3 regions of the Bacillus inaquosorum genome follow, and region 3 is predicted to be linked to each of the others. Evidence: riboswitches for the same ligand, from Rfam matches in the RefSeq annotation. Region 3 holds a riboswitch; each other region holds the start of a gene.
The links. A riboswitch is a leader RNA that binds a small molecule or an ion and turns the genes downstream of it on or off. The one in region 3 is predicted to bind thiamine pyrophosphate.
Positions count from the first base shown of each region.

Region 1: another riboswitch for thiamine pyrophosphate. It lies ahead of thiT (energy-coupled thiamine transporter ThiT); the one in region 3 lies ahead of tenA (thiaminase II).
Region 2: another riboswitch for thiamine pyrophosphate. It lies ahead of M1M80_RS08495 (acetylornithine deacetylase); the one in region 3 lies ahead of tenA (thiaminase II).

Region 1 covers NZ_CP096592.1:3,162,699-3,167,363, reverse strand. Annotated here, with positions in the region: gene floT (flotillin lipid rafts scaffold protein FloT) at 1-1,089, shown strand, start outside; gene M1M80_RS16100 (GNAT family N-acetyltransferase) at 1,114-1,635, shown strand; gene thiT (energy-coupled thiamine transporter ThiT) at 1,676-2,254, opposite strand; TPP riboswitch at 2,354-2,455, opposite strand; rRNA gene M1M80_RS16090 (16S ribosomal RNA) at 2,925-4,474, shown strand; rRNA gene M1M80_RS16085 (23S ribosomal RNA) at 4,644-4,665, shown strand, end outside.
Region 2 covers NZ_CP096592.1:1,715,217-1,719,881, reverse strand. Annotated here, with positions in the region: gene pgeF (peptidoglycan editing factor PgeF) at 1-820, opposite strand, end outside; gene M1M80_RS08500 (YlmC/YmxH family sporulation protein) at 984-1,229, opposite strand; gene M1M80_RS08495 (acetylornithine deacetylase) at 1,312-2,592, opposite strand; TPP riboswitch at 2,679-2,780, opposite strand; gene M1M80_RS08490 (ABC transporter ATP-binding protein) at 2,793-3,587, opposite strand; gene sigG (RNA polymerase sporulation sigma factor SigG) at 3,740-4,522, opposite strand; gene sigE (RNA polymerase sporulation sigma factor SigE) at 4,662-4,665, opposite strand, start outside.
Region 3 covers NZ_CP096592.1:1,353,679-1,358,343, forward strand. Annotated here, with positions in the region: gene prpE (bis(5'-nucleosyl)-tetraphosphatase PrpE) at 1-533, opposite strand, end outside; gene M1M80_RS06535 (monovalent cation:proton antiporter family protein) at 765-2,609, shown strand; TPP riboswitch at 2,671-2,779, shown strand; gene tenA (thiaminase II) at 2,861-3,568, shown strand; gene tenI (thiazole tautomerase TenI) at 3,546-4,163, shown strand; gene thiO (glycine oxidase ThiO) at 4,147-4,665, shown strand, end outside.

The sequences.
Region 1 (4,665 bases), 1.8 Mb from region 3:
GGCTCAATGACAGTTGAAGAAATCTATAAAAACAGGGAGAAATTTTCTCAAGAGGTGCAGCGTGTCGCTTCACAGGACCTCGCGAAAATGGGGCTTGTGATTGTCTCCTTTACCATTAAAGATGTACGTGATAAAAATGGTTATCTTGAATCATTAGGGAAACCGAGAATTGCCCAGGTAAAGCGTGATGCTGATATCGCAACAGCAGAGGCTGATAAAGAAACCCGGATTAAGCGGGCAGAAGCGGACAAAGATGCAAAAAAATCAGAACTTGAACGGGCGACAGAAATTGCTGAAGCTGAAAAAATCAATCAGCTCAAAATGGCTGAATACCGCAGAGAACAAGATACGGCAAAAGCGAATGCCGACCAGGCATATGATTTAGAGACTGCCAGGGCGCGCCAGCAAGTCACAGAGCAGGAAATGCAGGTTAAAATTATCGAACGCCAAAAACAAATAGAACTGGAAGAAAAAGAAATTCTTCGCCGTGAACGCCAATACGACTCAGAGGTAAAGAAAAAAGCCGATGCAGACCGTTATTCAGTCGAGCAGTCCGCAGCAGCCGAGAAAGCCAAACAGCTCGCGGAAGCCGATGCCAAGAAGTACAGTATAGAAGCAATGGCGAAGGCTGAGGCGGAAAAAGTCAGAATTGACGGGCTTGCAAAAGCAGAAGCTGAAAAAGCGAAAGGGGAAACAGAAGCTGAGGTTATCCGCCTAAAAGGTCTGGCAGAAGCGGAAGCAAAAGAGAAAATTGCGGCTGCCTTCGAGCAGTACGGGCAGGCTGCGATCTTCGACATGATCGTAAAAATGCTTCCGGAATACGCGAAACAAGCAGCGGCACCTCTTTCAAATATTGATAAAATCACCGTTGTTGATACAGGAGGAAGCGGTGAATCAAGCGGCGCCAACAAAGTAACCAGCTATGCGACAAACTTAATGTCAAGCCTGCAAGAAAGCTTGAAAGCATCGTCGGGAATTGACGTAAAAGAAATGATTGAGAACTTTTCAGGAAAAGGAAACGTAAAACAAAGCATTAACGAATTAACAAATGAAATAAAAGAAGCAAAAACGGTCCAAAAACCAGAATAATGACTGCGGAAAGGATAGCAGCAGATGGTAATCTTACGAGAAGCAAAGGTAGAAGATATAAAGGACATTGCAAAGGTGCATGTGGACAGCTGGAGGACAACATATCGAGGAATTGTCCCGGCTGATTACTTAAACAGTCTGAATTATAAGGAATTTGAAGACAAATGGAAAAGCCGCTCGGTAAAGGGTGTATTTGTCGCTCAGGATGAAAAAGGTTCGATATTCGGCTTTGCTTCATTTGGACCTATCCGCTCTGAACAAAAAGGCTATGACGGCGAGCTATACGCTATTTACCTTTTAGAAGAACATCAGCGGCAAGGGGCAGGGAGAGCGCTCTTAGCAAAAGGAGCAGAGTTTTTGCTTCATCATAGCTTTTCGAGCATGTTTGTTTGGGTGATGGAGAAGAACCCCTCAATTACATTTTATCAGTCCTATTCCCCTGAAAGAGAAGCGGAGGACAGCTTTGAAATTGCAGGAGAAAGGCTGAAAGAAATAGGGTTTGGCTGGCCGGATCTTCCTGCTTTGAAAACAGTCCTTAACAGATAGCAAAAAACAACCCCCAGCGGATTGCGCTGGGGGTTTCTCGTTAAGCTCTGTCAGTTTTGAGCAAACGCGGTGCTGTCATAAACAATAAACAAAGGACAATTGCACAGATGATGAATGAAGGAACCATATAGGTAGCATTATAAGTTAAAGAATAAATCCATACAGGCGTTCCTTTTGGAGCGAAGCTGCCGAAAAACACAGCCCCTGAAATGACATGTGCGGCATAGCGGAGGAAACTGCCGATAAAAACTGCGCTGACTACTGAAACAATCAGTTTTCCTTTTGTTTTGGATACAGCGGCTTTACGGACAGAAGAAGCGAAAAATCCGCTTAATCCGATAGCTGCGAACGCGATAAGGTAATCTAGCAATAGCTGTACAGGGTGTTGTGCGAATAAGTTTCCGATCGCTATTTGAACAAGACCTGTCAGCAGACCGGTAGTAAGGCCAGCTTTGATACCCCACCGAAACGAAATCAAAAAGATCGGAATCATCATGATGGAGACCGAGCCTCCTTGAGGCATACGGAGAAACATTCCTGAGACGATGTCTAAAATAACAGCAGCCGCAGTCATAATTGCAATTTCAATAAGGCGAACCAGTTGCTTAGATTGATTCATAAAATCCCCTTCCATCAATAGACAAACCAAAAGGACAACAAAAAAGCAGCACGCGGAAGGATGAGAAAAGTTCCACGCACTGCTTTACAATCTGCAATTCATTTGACTTTGCCACATCCCTACGCCAGCGTTAACTAACAGGTTCAAAGGGTCAGAACGTAACCGCTCACTCTCAGCTTTAATGCTCCCCTTGTGGTCATCAGTATTTAGTTCGTTTCTACTATACAAGAAAAAGAAAAAAACAACAAGATTGCATTACTGAATAGATGTTCTTTTAAAATAGTTATATGATAAATACGCGACAGATACCATGACAAAGATTATAGTTTATTTGTTTTATAGATTTTTTTAAAAAAACTATTGCTATAAATGAATACAGGTGTTATATTATTAAACGTCGCTGATGAACAGCAGACAAAACAAGAAGCTTCAAAACAATTTAAAAAAAGTTGTTGACAAAAAAGAAGCCGAATGTTATATTAGTAAAGCTGCTTCATTGAGAAGTAAGTAACAGAATGATCTTTGAAAACTAAACAAGACAAAACGTACCTGTTAATTCATTTTTAAATAAATCGCACAGTGATGTGCGTAGTCAGTCAAACTAGGGCCTGCACGATGCAGGTCACACAGGTGTCGCCGCAGGATGCGGTGAACTTAACCTGTGATCCATTTATCGGAGAGTTTGATCCTGGCTCAGGACGAACGCTGGCGGCGTGCCTAATACATGCAAGTCGAGCGGACAGATGGGAGCTTGCTCCCTGATGTTAGCGGCGGACGGGTGAGTAACACGTGGGTAACCTGCCTGTAAGACTGGGATAACTCCGGGAAACCGGGGCTAATACCGGATGCTTATTTGAACCGCATGGTTCAAATATAAAAGGTGGCTTCGGCTACCACTTACAGATGGACCCGCGGCGCATTAGCTAGTTGGTGAGGTAATGGCTCACCAAGGCAACGATGCGTAGCCGACCTGAGAGGGTGATCGGCCACACTGGGACTGAGACACGGCCCAGACTCCTACGGGAGGCAGCAGTAGGGAATCTTCCGCAATGGACGAAAGTCTGACGGAGCAACGCCGCGTGAGTGATGAAGGTTTTCGGATCGTAAAGCTCTGTTGTTAGGGAAGAACAAGTACCGTTCGAATAGGGCGGTACCTTGACGGTACCTAACCAGAAAGCCACGGCTAACTACGTGCCAGCAGCCGCGGTAATACGTAGGTGGCAAGCGTTGTCCGGAATTATTGGGCGTAAAGGGCTCGCAGGCGGTTTCTTAAGTCTGATGTGAAAGCCCCCGGCTCAACCGGGGAGGGTCATTGGAAACTGGGGAACTTGAGTGCAGAAGAGGAGAGTGGAATTCCACGTGTAGCGGTGAAATGCGTAGAGATGTGGAGGAACACCAGTGGCGAAGGCGACTCTCTGGTCTGTAACTGACGCTGAGGAGCGAAAGCGTGGGGAGCGAACAGGATTAGATACCCTGGTAGTCCACGCCGTAAACGATGAGTGCTAAGTGTTAGGGGGTTTCCGCCCCTTAGTGCTGCAGCTAACGCATTAAGCACTCCGCCTGGGGAGTACGGTCGCAAGACTGAAACTCAAAGGAATTGACGGGGGCCCGCACAAGCGGTGGAGCATGTGGTTTAATTCGAAGCAACGCGAAGAACCTTACCAGGTCTTGACATCCTCTGACAATCCTAGAGATAGGACGTCCCCTTCGGGGGCAGAGTGACAGGTGGTGCATGGTTGTCGTCAGCTCGTGTCGTGAGATGTTGGGTTAAGTCCCGCAACGAGCGCAACCCTTGATCTTAGTTGCCAGCATTCAGTTGGGCACTCTAAGGTGACTGCCGGTGACAAACCGGAGGAAGGTGGGGATGACGTCAAATCATCATGCCCCTTATGACCTGGGCTACACACGTGCTACAATGGACAGAACAAAGGGCAGCGAAACCGCGAGGTTAAGCCAATCCCACAAATCTGTTCTCAGTTCGGATCGCAGTCTGCAACTCGACTGCGTGAAGCTGGAATCGCTAGTAATCGCGGATCAGCATGCCGCGGTGAATACGTTCCCGGGCCTTGTACACACCGCCCGTCACACCACGAGAGTTTGTAACACCCGAAGTCGGTGAGGTAACCTTTTAGGAGCCAGCCGCCGAAGGTGGGACAGATGATTGGGGTGAAGTCGTAACAAGGTAGCCGTATCGGAAGGTGCGGCTGGATCACCTCCTTTCTAAGGATATTTACGGAATATAAGACCTTGGGTCTTATAAACAGAACGTTCCCTGTCTTGTTTAGTTTTGAAGGATCATTCCTTCGAAACGTGTTCTTTGAAAACTAGATAACAGTAGACATCACATTCAATTAGTAAGACAAGATATCACATAGTGATTCTTTTTAACGGTTAAGTTAGAAAGGGCGCAC
Region 2 (4,665 bases), 360 kb from region 3:
CGATAAAGGACATCATCCGTCCAGTTTTCCCCTGATCGCGGCGGTGAGAATAGAAAAGCGACTGCTCACTTTCCGTGCATAAACCGCTGACAGAAATCTGTTCATTTGCCAAACCGCTGTCGATCAGTATGAGGCGGTTCAGCTCTTTCAGATCAAGCTGATATTGTCCCTTTCCCGTCTGATTTACGGCACGTTCTGCTGAAACCGGCAATGTGCGGACAGCATCCATGACACGATCGTCTACCGTATAGCATGCTCCGCTGATAGACGGTCCGATAACAGCATAAATATCTGAGAGCTTTGAACCTTCCTGCTCGGTCCATTGCTTCACCATTTCTCTGCCAATCTGTTTGACAGTGCCTTTCCACCCGGCATGGGCGACCCCGACAAGCGATTTAACCGGATCATAAAAGAAAAGAGGCACACAATCAGCAAAGCATAATGCCAAAACCACATTCTTTTCATTTGTGTAGAGCCCGTCCGTTGCTTTTAAAGCCGTGTGATACTCACGGGCGCCTTTTCCCCTATCCCTCTGCGTCACTTTCTGAACGCGATTATCATGTGTCTGATCAGCAAATACCCAAGACTGCAAATCAATATTAAACATATCGGCAATATATTCACGATTTTTAACTACATCTGCATCTTTGTCATGAACGTGCAATCCTGTATTTAACGATTCAAAAGGCTTTTGGCTGACACCGCCGTTTTTCGTAGTAAATCCGGCAATGACTTCTCTGTTGTTTTGATTCGTTTGTGTCCAGTCTTGTATCATGAGTGTCGAGGGTGTGGTAAGACTGAATGGGTGATATGTATTCATGATGATCCAACCTTTCGACAAACATTTAAAAAAGCGGAATTTCCCACTTATTTTACCACATCTTTCTGCATTCGTTGAGCGCCGATTTGCATATTTCTAAATGAAATGTGCCGGAAGAAATCAAGACTTCCGGCATTTGCCAATCCGCGGCAGACAAAGCAGGTTATGCATGCGGTTCACTTAATCGGACCAAGATCACGTCTTCCCCGATTTTTACTATATTTCGCCATGGAATGACCAATTCCTCTTCTTTTCCAAAAAAACCGAGAACCTTCCCATTTCCTCCCAGTATGATCGCTTGAATTTTTCCAGTGGTCACATTGATATCTATATCACCAATGCTCCCCAGCTTTTTTCCGTTTGAGACATTGACGACATCCTTCACCTGAAATTCAGAAATGCTGATCATCCCATCACGTCCTTTTTCCGTCCTTTTTTCCAGTATATGAACGGGCGGGCTGAACCTTGTCAGCAAGAAGAAATTTTCATGATCACTGTTCTTTTTTACGGCTGCACCAGCTGATGATAAAATCGAGCATGATTTTTGTATAATCTACCAGCTGCTCAATCGATACCTCCTCGTTTACGGAGTGTGCATTGTGCAGATCGCCAGGACCGTATATCACGCATGGAATGCCGGCATTATACAGCCATCCCCCGTCTGTAACGGATTGAGAAACGTCCATAACCGGGCGCTCCCGTTTCACTTTCTCATGAGACACAGTAAGCGCTGAGACGCCTGGGTGGCCAGGATCAACTTCCAGTGCCGGAAAAATTTCTCCTCTGTCTTCAATCATAGATGAGCCTCCCCACTTAAAAACAGGGCGGTTTTCCCTAAGCCAAACATCACTGTCACTCAGCCGATTGATGTAATCTTCTATTTCCGCTGCCACTTGGTCATGGGTTTCATTCGGGTAAAAATGCACTGTGATCCACAGCCGGCACTCGTCCGCTATAAAAGCCGCATGTCTGCCGCCTTCAATGACAGCCGGGTTAATCGTATTTGTGCCTGGTTTAAAGCCGGGATAACTTTTCATAATGGACCAGTGGCGCTCAAGTTCACCGAGCCCCGCAATGATTTTTGCCATTTTTTCAATTGCGCTTGCCCCGAATGTTCCTCCGCCTGCATGAATCATATTCCGCCTCGTCCCATCATGAAACGTTTGACTGCTTTTGATTTCGATCCAGCCTGTAATGACACCGCCTTGACCTTGAATATGCATATCGCTCGTATCTGCGACAACTGCAAAATCAGCACGATAGCCCCTCTTACAGCACTCAAGCGTACCGGCTTCTCCAACTTCCTCCCCGATAACCGATTGCAGAATCAAATCACCGGGAAGTTCAATGCCGGCTTCACGAATCAATTTGACCGCAAACAGCACACACGCCATTCCGCCTTTCATATCAGAAGCACCCCGTCCGATTAAGAAACCGTTTTTTTCAATTGGATGAAACGGAGCATGCTCCCAATCCTCATCCTCTTTTACCTCTGCCACATCTACATGACCATTGATGATCAAGCTATGATAGTCTGCTGCATCTGTTCCCTTTAGCAGGCCTACAACATTGGGATCTCCCGGGTACACGTCCCATTTGTCGATCGAGAATCCCATTTCATTTAAAAACCGAGCAATCCATGACTGAATGCCGTCTGTATTTCTTGCAGGCGGTGCAGGTGTTTGATAAGAAATCAGCGTTTTTGCCAGCTGAATAAGCTCCTCCTTTTGATCTTCCACCTTTTTTAACAGAGAGTCTATTTGTTGATTCAATGTGATCCGCTCCTATTCTTAAAAATCAAAAAGCCGTTTCAAATGTTATGAAACGGCTTAGTAAAAACAAACAGAGTCCTATGTACTCCGCTATTTCACCGCTTCCCTCCGCTGGCATGATCCAGATCAGGTCAAAAGGGTTGAGACAATGTCTCTCTCAGCTTCGCAAAGCACCCCTAGGATGAATCTATATGTGTTTGTCAGGCATTCGTTATCGGCTCGGCTCTTGTTAAAAACGGCCGATCCTGATTCCATAATACATGGATTGGCGTATCAAAAAAAGCGGAAAGTATGTGATCAGTGAGCATTTCCTTTATTTCTCCTGAGCTAAAGACCTCTCCCTGTTTTAACAAAAGGGCTTTGTCAAAGACCGGTAAAATTTCTTCCGCATGATGTGTCACATAAAGGATCGATGGCGCTTTTTCTTTGTTTGCAATATATGTAATCGTGTCTAACAGCTTTTCCCGGGCAATAAAATCCAGCCCTGTGACCGGTTCGTCCAATATCAGCAGCTCCGGATCGGCCATTAGCGCTCTTGCAATCAAGGCTCTTTGTTTTTCTCCTTGAGAAAGGGTTTCATAGCGTCGGTCGGCATATTCTATTGCACCCAAATCCTCTAACAAACCAATCGCTTTTTCCCTGATTTCCGCACTTGGCGTTTCATATAATCCTATCGAAGCGTAAGCTCCGCTCAACGCAATCTCAAAGGCTGAATCTGCCGGATACAATTTTTGCTGAAGACCCGCTGAGACGAGGCCAATTTTCCGTCTGAGCTTCTCCCCAAGCTCGGTTTTACCAAATTCATGGCCAAGCACCTGCATCTCGCCTGATGTTGGAAAGTAATATGAGCAAAGCATATTTAACAGCGCTGTCTTTCCGGCACCATTTAATCCGTAAAGCACCCAATTTTCCTTTTCCTCCACCTTCCAATGAATATCCCTCAGTATCCATTTTCCATTTCGTTTTAGTGAGACATTGTCAAGCTGCAAAATCATCGTGGTCCTCCTCTAAACTTCTATTATAATTGTTTTAATTTTCATAAAACTCTGTACGGACTAGGATACCTTATTTTTTCCAAAACGTAAACAACCCGCAATCAATAGAAAAGCCTTTAAAACAAAAATTGTTTTAAAGGCTTTTCATGTCATTATTGATGAATATTCTTATTCATTTGTTTGATAGCTGCTTTTTCAAGCCTGGACACCTGCGCTTGGGAAATCCCGATTTCCTCGGCTACTTCCATTTGTGTTTTCCCTTGGAAGAAGCGCTTTCTCAAAATCATTTTTTCCCTATCATTCAGCCTTCTCATGCCCTCTTTTAAAGCCAGCTCTTCAATCCATTGTGAATCTGTATTGCGCTCATCACTGATTTGGTCCATAACATAGATCGGGTCTCCGCCGTCGTTATAGATCGGTTCAAATAGAGAAACCGGATCCTGGATGGCATCAAGCGCAAATACAATTTCTTCATGCGGTACTTCAAGAACTTTTGCGATGTCTTCTGCAGTCGGCTCCTTGCTTGTCTCACTGATTAACCGCTCTCTTACCTGAAGCGCCTTGTAAGCGATGTCCCGAAGCGATCTTGAAACACGGATCGGGTTATTATCGCGTAAATACCTGCGGATCTCTCCGATAATCATAGGTACAGCGTATGTTGAAAACTTAACATTGTGGCTTAGGTCAAAATTATCAATGGATTTCATTAGTCCGATGCAGCCGACCTGAAATAAGTCATCAACATACTCCCCTCTGTTATTAAATCTTTGAATGACACTTAAGACAAGACGCAAGTTCCCGTTTACAAGCTTTTCTCTGGCTGAATCATCGCCTTCATCCTGCAGCTGCCTAAACAGCTTTCTCATCTCTTCATTCTTGAGTACTGGTAATTTGGAGGTATCCACCCCGCAGATTTCGACTTTATTCCTAGACACTTTTTTCCCTCCCTACAGGAGCTGCTGTACAACGTTAAGTATCTCCTTGGGTGGGAAAAATATGCACTGCACTCAGACCGAAAAACAGTCGAAATCAGGAAATCCCTGTAAAATCAAGGGGTTATAACCATAAAAAATTTTAC
Region 3 (4,665 bases):
CAATCACGTCTGACGGGTCTGCCGTCTGGATACGTTTCACCCGTCACATCGCCGTAAAGCACGAAGTCTTTCACTCTGCGGGTATTTTTGCCGATATCGTCAGCCTTTATTCCAGCATGAGCGACAACTAATTCTCCGTTATGTAAGATGTCGTAAAGCGGCGCTTTTTCGTACAGCTTCATAAACTGTTCGCTGACTGCTTTTCTTTCTTCTTTAGAAAGTTCTTCAAGCTCCGCCGCTGTTGTTTCGAGACCATGCATTACTTTCACCGGATTTCCTTTTAAGTAGCGGTACAGTTTATTGCAATGATTTCCCGGGACATAACGCACAGCGCCTTTTTCGTAAGCGCCGGCTACAAAGCGGATCACCTCTATCGATTTGGGCCCTCTGTCAGTCAAATCTCCGGCAAAAACAAGCACCCTGCCTTCCTCGTGGACAGGTACTCCATTTTTAATTGTATAGCCAAGCTTTTGGATTAATTCAGTCATTTCGTCATAGCAGCCATGAATATCGCTGATTATATCGTAAGCCATGCGGTATCCTCCTTGCCGATTGTTTTATTTATTATGAAGCAAAGTGCTGTGAGTCATCACAAGCTTTTATGTGCAAATTATAGAAGAATCATTTTCTAAACAGGATTAAGACCTTATTACTTTATTTTTTGTCTTGACCCTTGTTAAAATCGCGTTATGTTTTTTAAAAATGAGGTTCTGTTCTTTGATTGAGAACTGGCATAACCCTGATCTAAAAAGGAGGTTTTGATTATGGCGCATACATCTGTCGCATCTTTAGTTGTTGTACTTATCGTTGCATTTTTGACACCCATCCTTTTGCATCGATTTAAACTCAGCATCCCGGTTGTTGTTGCTGAAATCATTATGGGGCTGATTATTGGAAAAAGCGGTCTTAATTTAGTTGTGGAGGGTGATACATGGCTCCAGACGCTCTCTATGCTCGGATTTATCTTTTTAATGTTTTTAAGCGGGCTTGAAATTGATTTTTCATCGTTTGAGAAAGGAAAGAAAAAGCAGCTCCTGCCGAACGGAAAGGAAGCGCCTAATACGTTTGCTGCGGCATCTATAATTTTTGCCGGTATTTTTATTTTATCATTGCTGCTGTCCTATGGGTTCGTCTTGGCAGGATTTATCCAAAATGCTTTTTTAATGACGCTTATTATTTCAACGATTTCTTTGGGCGTTGTCGTTCCAACGTTGAAAGAAGAACGGATCATGAATTCAAATATCGGGCAGATTATTTTGCTCGTTGCTGTTATTGCGGATTTGGCCACGATGATTCTTCTTGCTGTTTTTTCTTCTTTATACGGAGAGGACAGCGGAAACATGTGGCTCCTGATGATCCTATTCGCAGCCGGAGTGGTGCTTTACTTTTTCGGCCGGGTCTTTAAACATCGCTCTTTTGTTCAGACCATGTCAAAAGGGACGATCCAGATCGGAACGCGTGCCATTTTTACGTTAATTATCGTACTCGTTGCCCTGTCTGAATCACTAGGGGCAGAAAATATTCTCGGCGCTTTCTTAGCGGGGGTTCTTGTTTCCCTTCTTTCACCAAACAAAGAACTTGTTCAGCAACTGGATTCATTCGGTTACGGGTTCTTAATACCGATTTTCTTTGTGATGGTCGGCGTGAAGCTGGATATTTGGACTCTTTTCCAAGATCGAACCATTTTAATCATGATTCCGCTCCTGCTGTTGGCGCTGTTAATAAGCAAAATCATTCCTGTCATGTACTTGAAGAAGTGGTATGATAATCGAACAGTTTTGGCGTCTGGTTTCCTGCTGACATCAACCCTTTCGCTCGTGATTGCCGCTGCGACAATCGGCCAGCAGCTTCACGTGATCAGCGCAAATATGTCAGGAGCACTGATTTTAGTAGCAGTTATTGCCAGTATTTTTACGCCGATCTGTTTTAAAAAATTGTACAAACGGGAGGAGCAGCCGGAGGAGAAAAAGACGATTGCGTTTATCGGCGCCAACCAAATGACTCTGCCTGTTACACTTGAATTGCCAGAGAACGAGTATGACGTGCGTGTTGTGCACGTCTACCAAGAGAATGCAGAGGAAAAGCTGTCAGAATCAGTGTTTACGGTTGAAACGATTTCTGATTATGAGCCTGAAACCCTAGACTCACTCGGTATTTTTGATGCGGATATTCTTGTTGTTGCGACAGGGAATGAAGACATGAATGCCGACATTGCATTACTTGCAAAAGAAAAAGGCACAGAAAGAGTCATTGCCAGCGTCGGATCACCCGAGAATGAAGCAGCTTTGAAGGAGCAGGAGATCAGCATCTTTTCTATTCTGTTGTCGACAAAAACGCTGCTTCGCGCGCTGATAGAAGCGCCTGGCGTCATGAAGCTGCTCACGAACCAGGAGTCTTCGCTGTATCAAATTAATATGGAAAACAGCAAATACGACGGTGTCATTTTGCGGGAATTCCCTTTAACAGGCGACGTCATCTTTGTCAGGATTTTCAGAGGTGTGGACAGCATCGTTCCTCATGGGGATACAAGGCTGAAACTGGGAGACCGCTTAATTGTCACCGGATCTCGGGCGTACGTAACGGATCTTAAGAAAACATTGGAAGGTTAAACCTTGACCAAATAGGGATTCGTGTTAATATAGAGGTGCAGAACAATTCAATATGTATTCGTATAACCACTAGGGGTGTCCTTCATAAGGGCTGAGATAAAAGTGTGACTTTTAGACCCTCATAACTTGAACAGGTTCAGACCTGCGTAGGGAAGTGGAGCGGTATTTGTGTTATTTTACTATGCCAATTCCAAACCACTTTTCCTTGCGGGAAAGTGGTTTTTTTATTTTTCAGACAGGGGGAATGACGTGTGAAGTTTTCAGAAGAATGCCGCAGTGCAGCCGCAGAATGGTGGGAGGGGAGCTTTGTCCATCCGTTCGTTCAGGGAATCGGTGACGGAACGCTTCCGATTGACCGTTTTAAATACTACGTGCTTCAGGATTCATATTATTTAACGCATTTTGCGAAGGTGCAATCGTTCGGCGCCGCTTATGCGAAGGACCTTTATACAACGGGACGGATGGCAAGCCACGCCCAAGGTACATATGAGGCGGAAATGGCGCTTCATCGCGAATTTGCGGAGCTGTTGGAAATCAGTGAAGAAGAGCGTAAGGCGTTTAAGCCGTCTCCTACGGCGTACTCTTATACATCCCATATGTACCGTTCGGTTTTGAGCGGGAATTTTGCTGAGATATTAGCGGCCCTGCTGCCATGCTACTGGCTGTATTACGAGGTTGGCGAGAAATTGCTGACATGTGATCCGGGGCATCCGATTTATCAGAAGTGGATCAGCACATACGGCGGTGACTGGTTCAAACAGCAGGTTGAAGAGCAAATCAATCGCTTTGATGAGCTGGCGGAAAACAGCACGGAGGAAGTGCGTGCCAAAATGAAAGAGAATTTTGTTATTTCCAGCTTCTATGAATATCAATTTTGGGGAATGGCCTATCGAAAAGAAGGCTGGTCCGACCGCGGCATAAAAGAGGTGGAGGAATTTGGAGCTTCACGCCATAACTGATGACTGCAAGCCGGTTGAAGAGTTAGCAAGAGCAATTATAGCTATTCAGAATGAAGTTGATTATATTCACATTCGGGAACGGTCAAAATCGGCCGCCGACATTTTGAAACTGCTCGGGCTTATGTCCGAAGGCGGTGTTGATAAGAGAAAACTGGTCATGAACGGGCGGGTGGATATTGCGCTTTTTTCTACGATTCATCGCGTGCAGCTGCCAAGCAGCAGCTTTTCACCAAAGCAGGTCAGAGCCAGATTTCCTCACCTTCATATCGGACGGTCCGTGCATTCACTGGAGGAAGCGGTTCAAGCAGAAAAGGAAGACGCAGACTACGTGTTGTTCGGCCATGTGTTTGAAACAGATTGCAAAAAGGGTCTTGAAGGCAGAGGTGTGTCTTTGCTGTCAGATATTAAACAGCGGATTTCCATCCCGGTTATTGCCATCGGCGGTATGACGCCAGACAGATTAAGAGACGTAAAACTAGCAGGAGCAGACGGCATCGCTGTCATGTCGGGAATTTTTTCTGATGCTGACCCTTTGGAAGCTGCTAGACGATATTCCCGCAAGCTAAAGGAGATGCGCTATGAAAAGGCATTATGATGCAGTTGTCATTGGAGGCGGAATTATCGGTTCCGCTATTGCTTATCATTTGGCAAAGGAAAACAAAAGCACCGCATTGTTTGAAAGCGGAACAATGGGCAGCAGAACGACAAGTGCCGCTGCCGGGATGCTGGGCGCCCATGCTGAGTGCGAGGAACGTGACGCGTTTTTTGACTTCGCCATGCACAGCCAGCGTCTGTATAAAGGCCTTGGTGAGGAGCTTTATACATTATCCGGTATTGATATCAGGCAGCATAACGGTGGTATGTTTAAGCTTGCGTTTTCTGAAGAAGACGTGCTGCGGCTGAGGAAGATGGATGACTTGGATTCAGTCAGCTGGCATACAAAAGAAGAGGTGTTAGAAAAAGAGCCGTATACGTCTGGTGACATTTTCGGGGCATCCTTGATTCAGGATGATGTGCATGTTGAGCCTTATTTTGTTTGCAAGGCATATGCGAAAGCAGCGAAAGCGCTTGGTACAGAGATTTTTGAACATACTCCT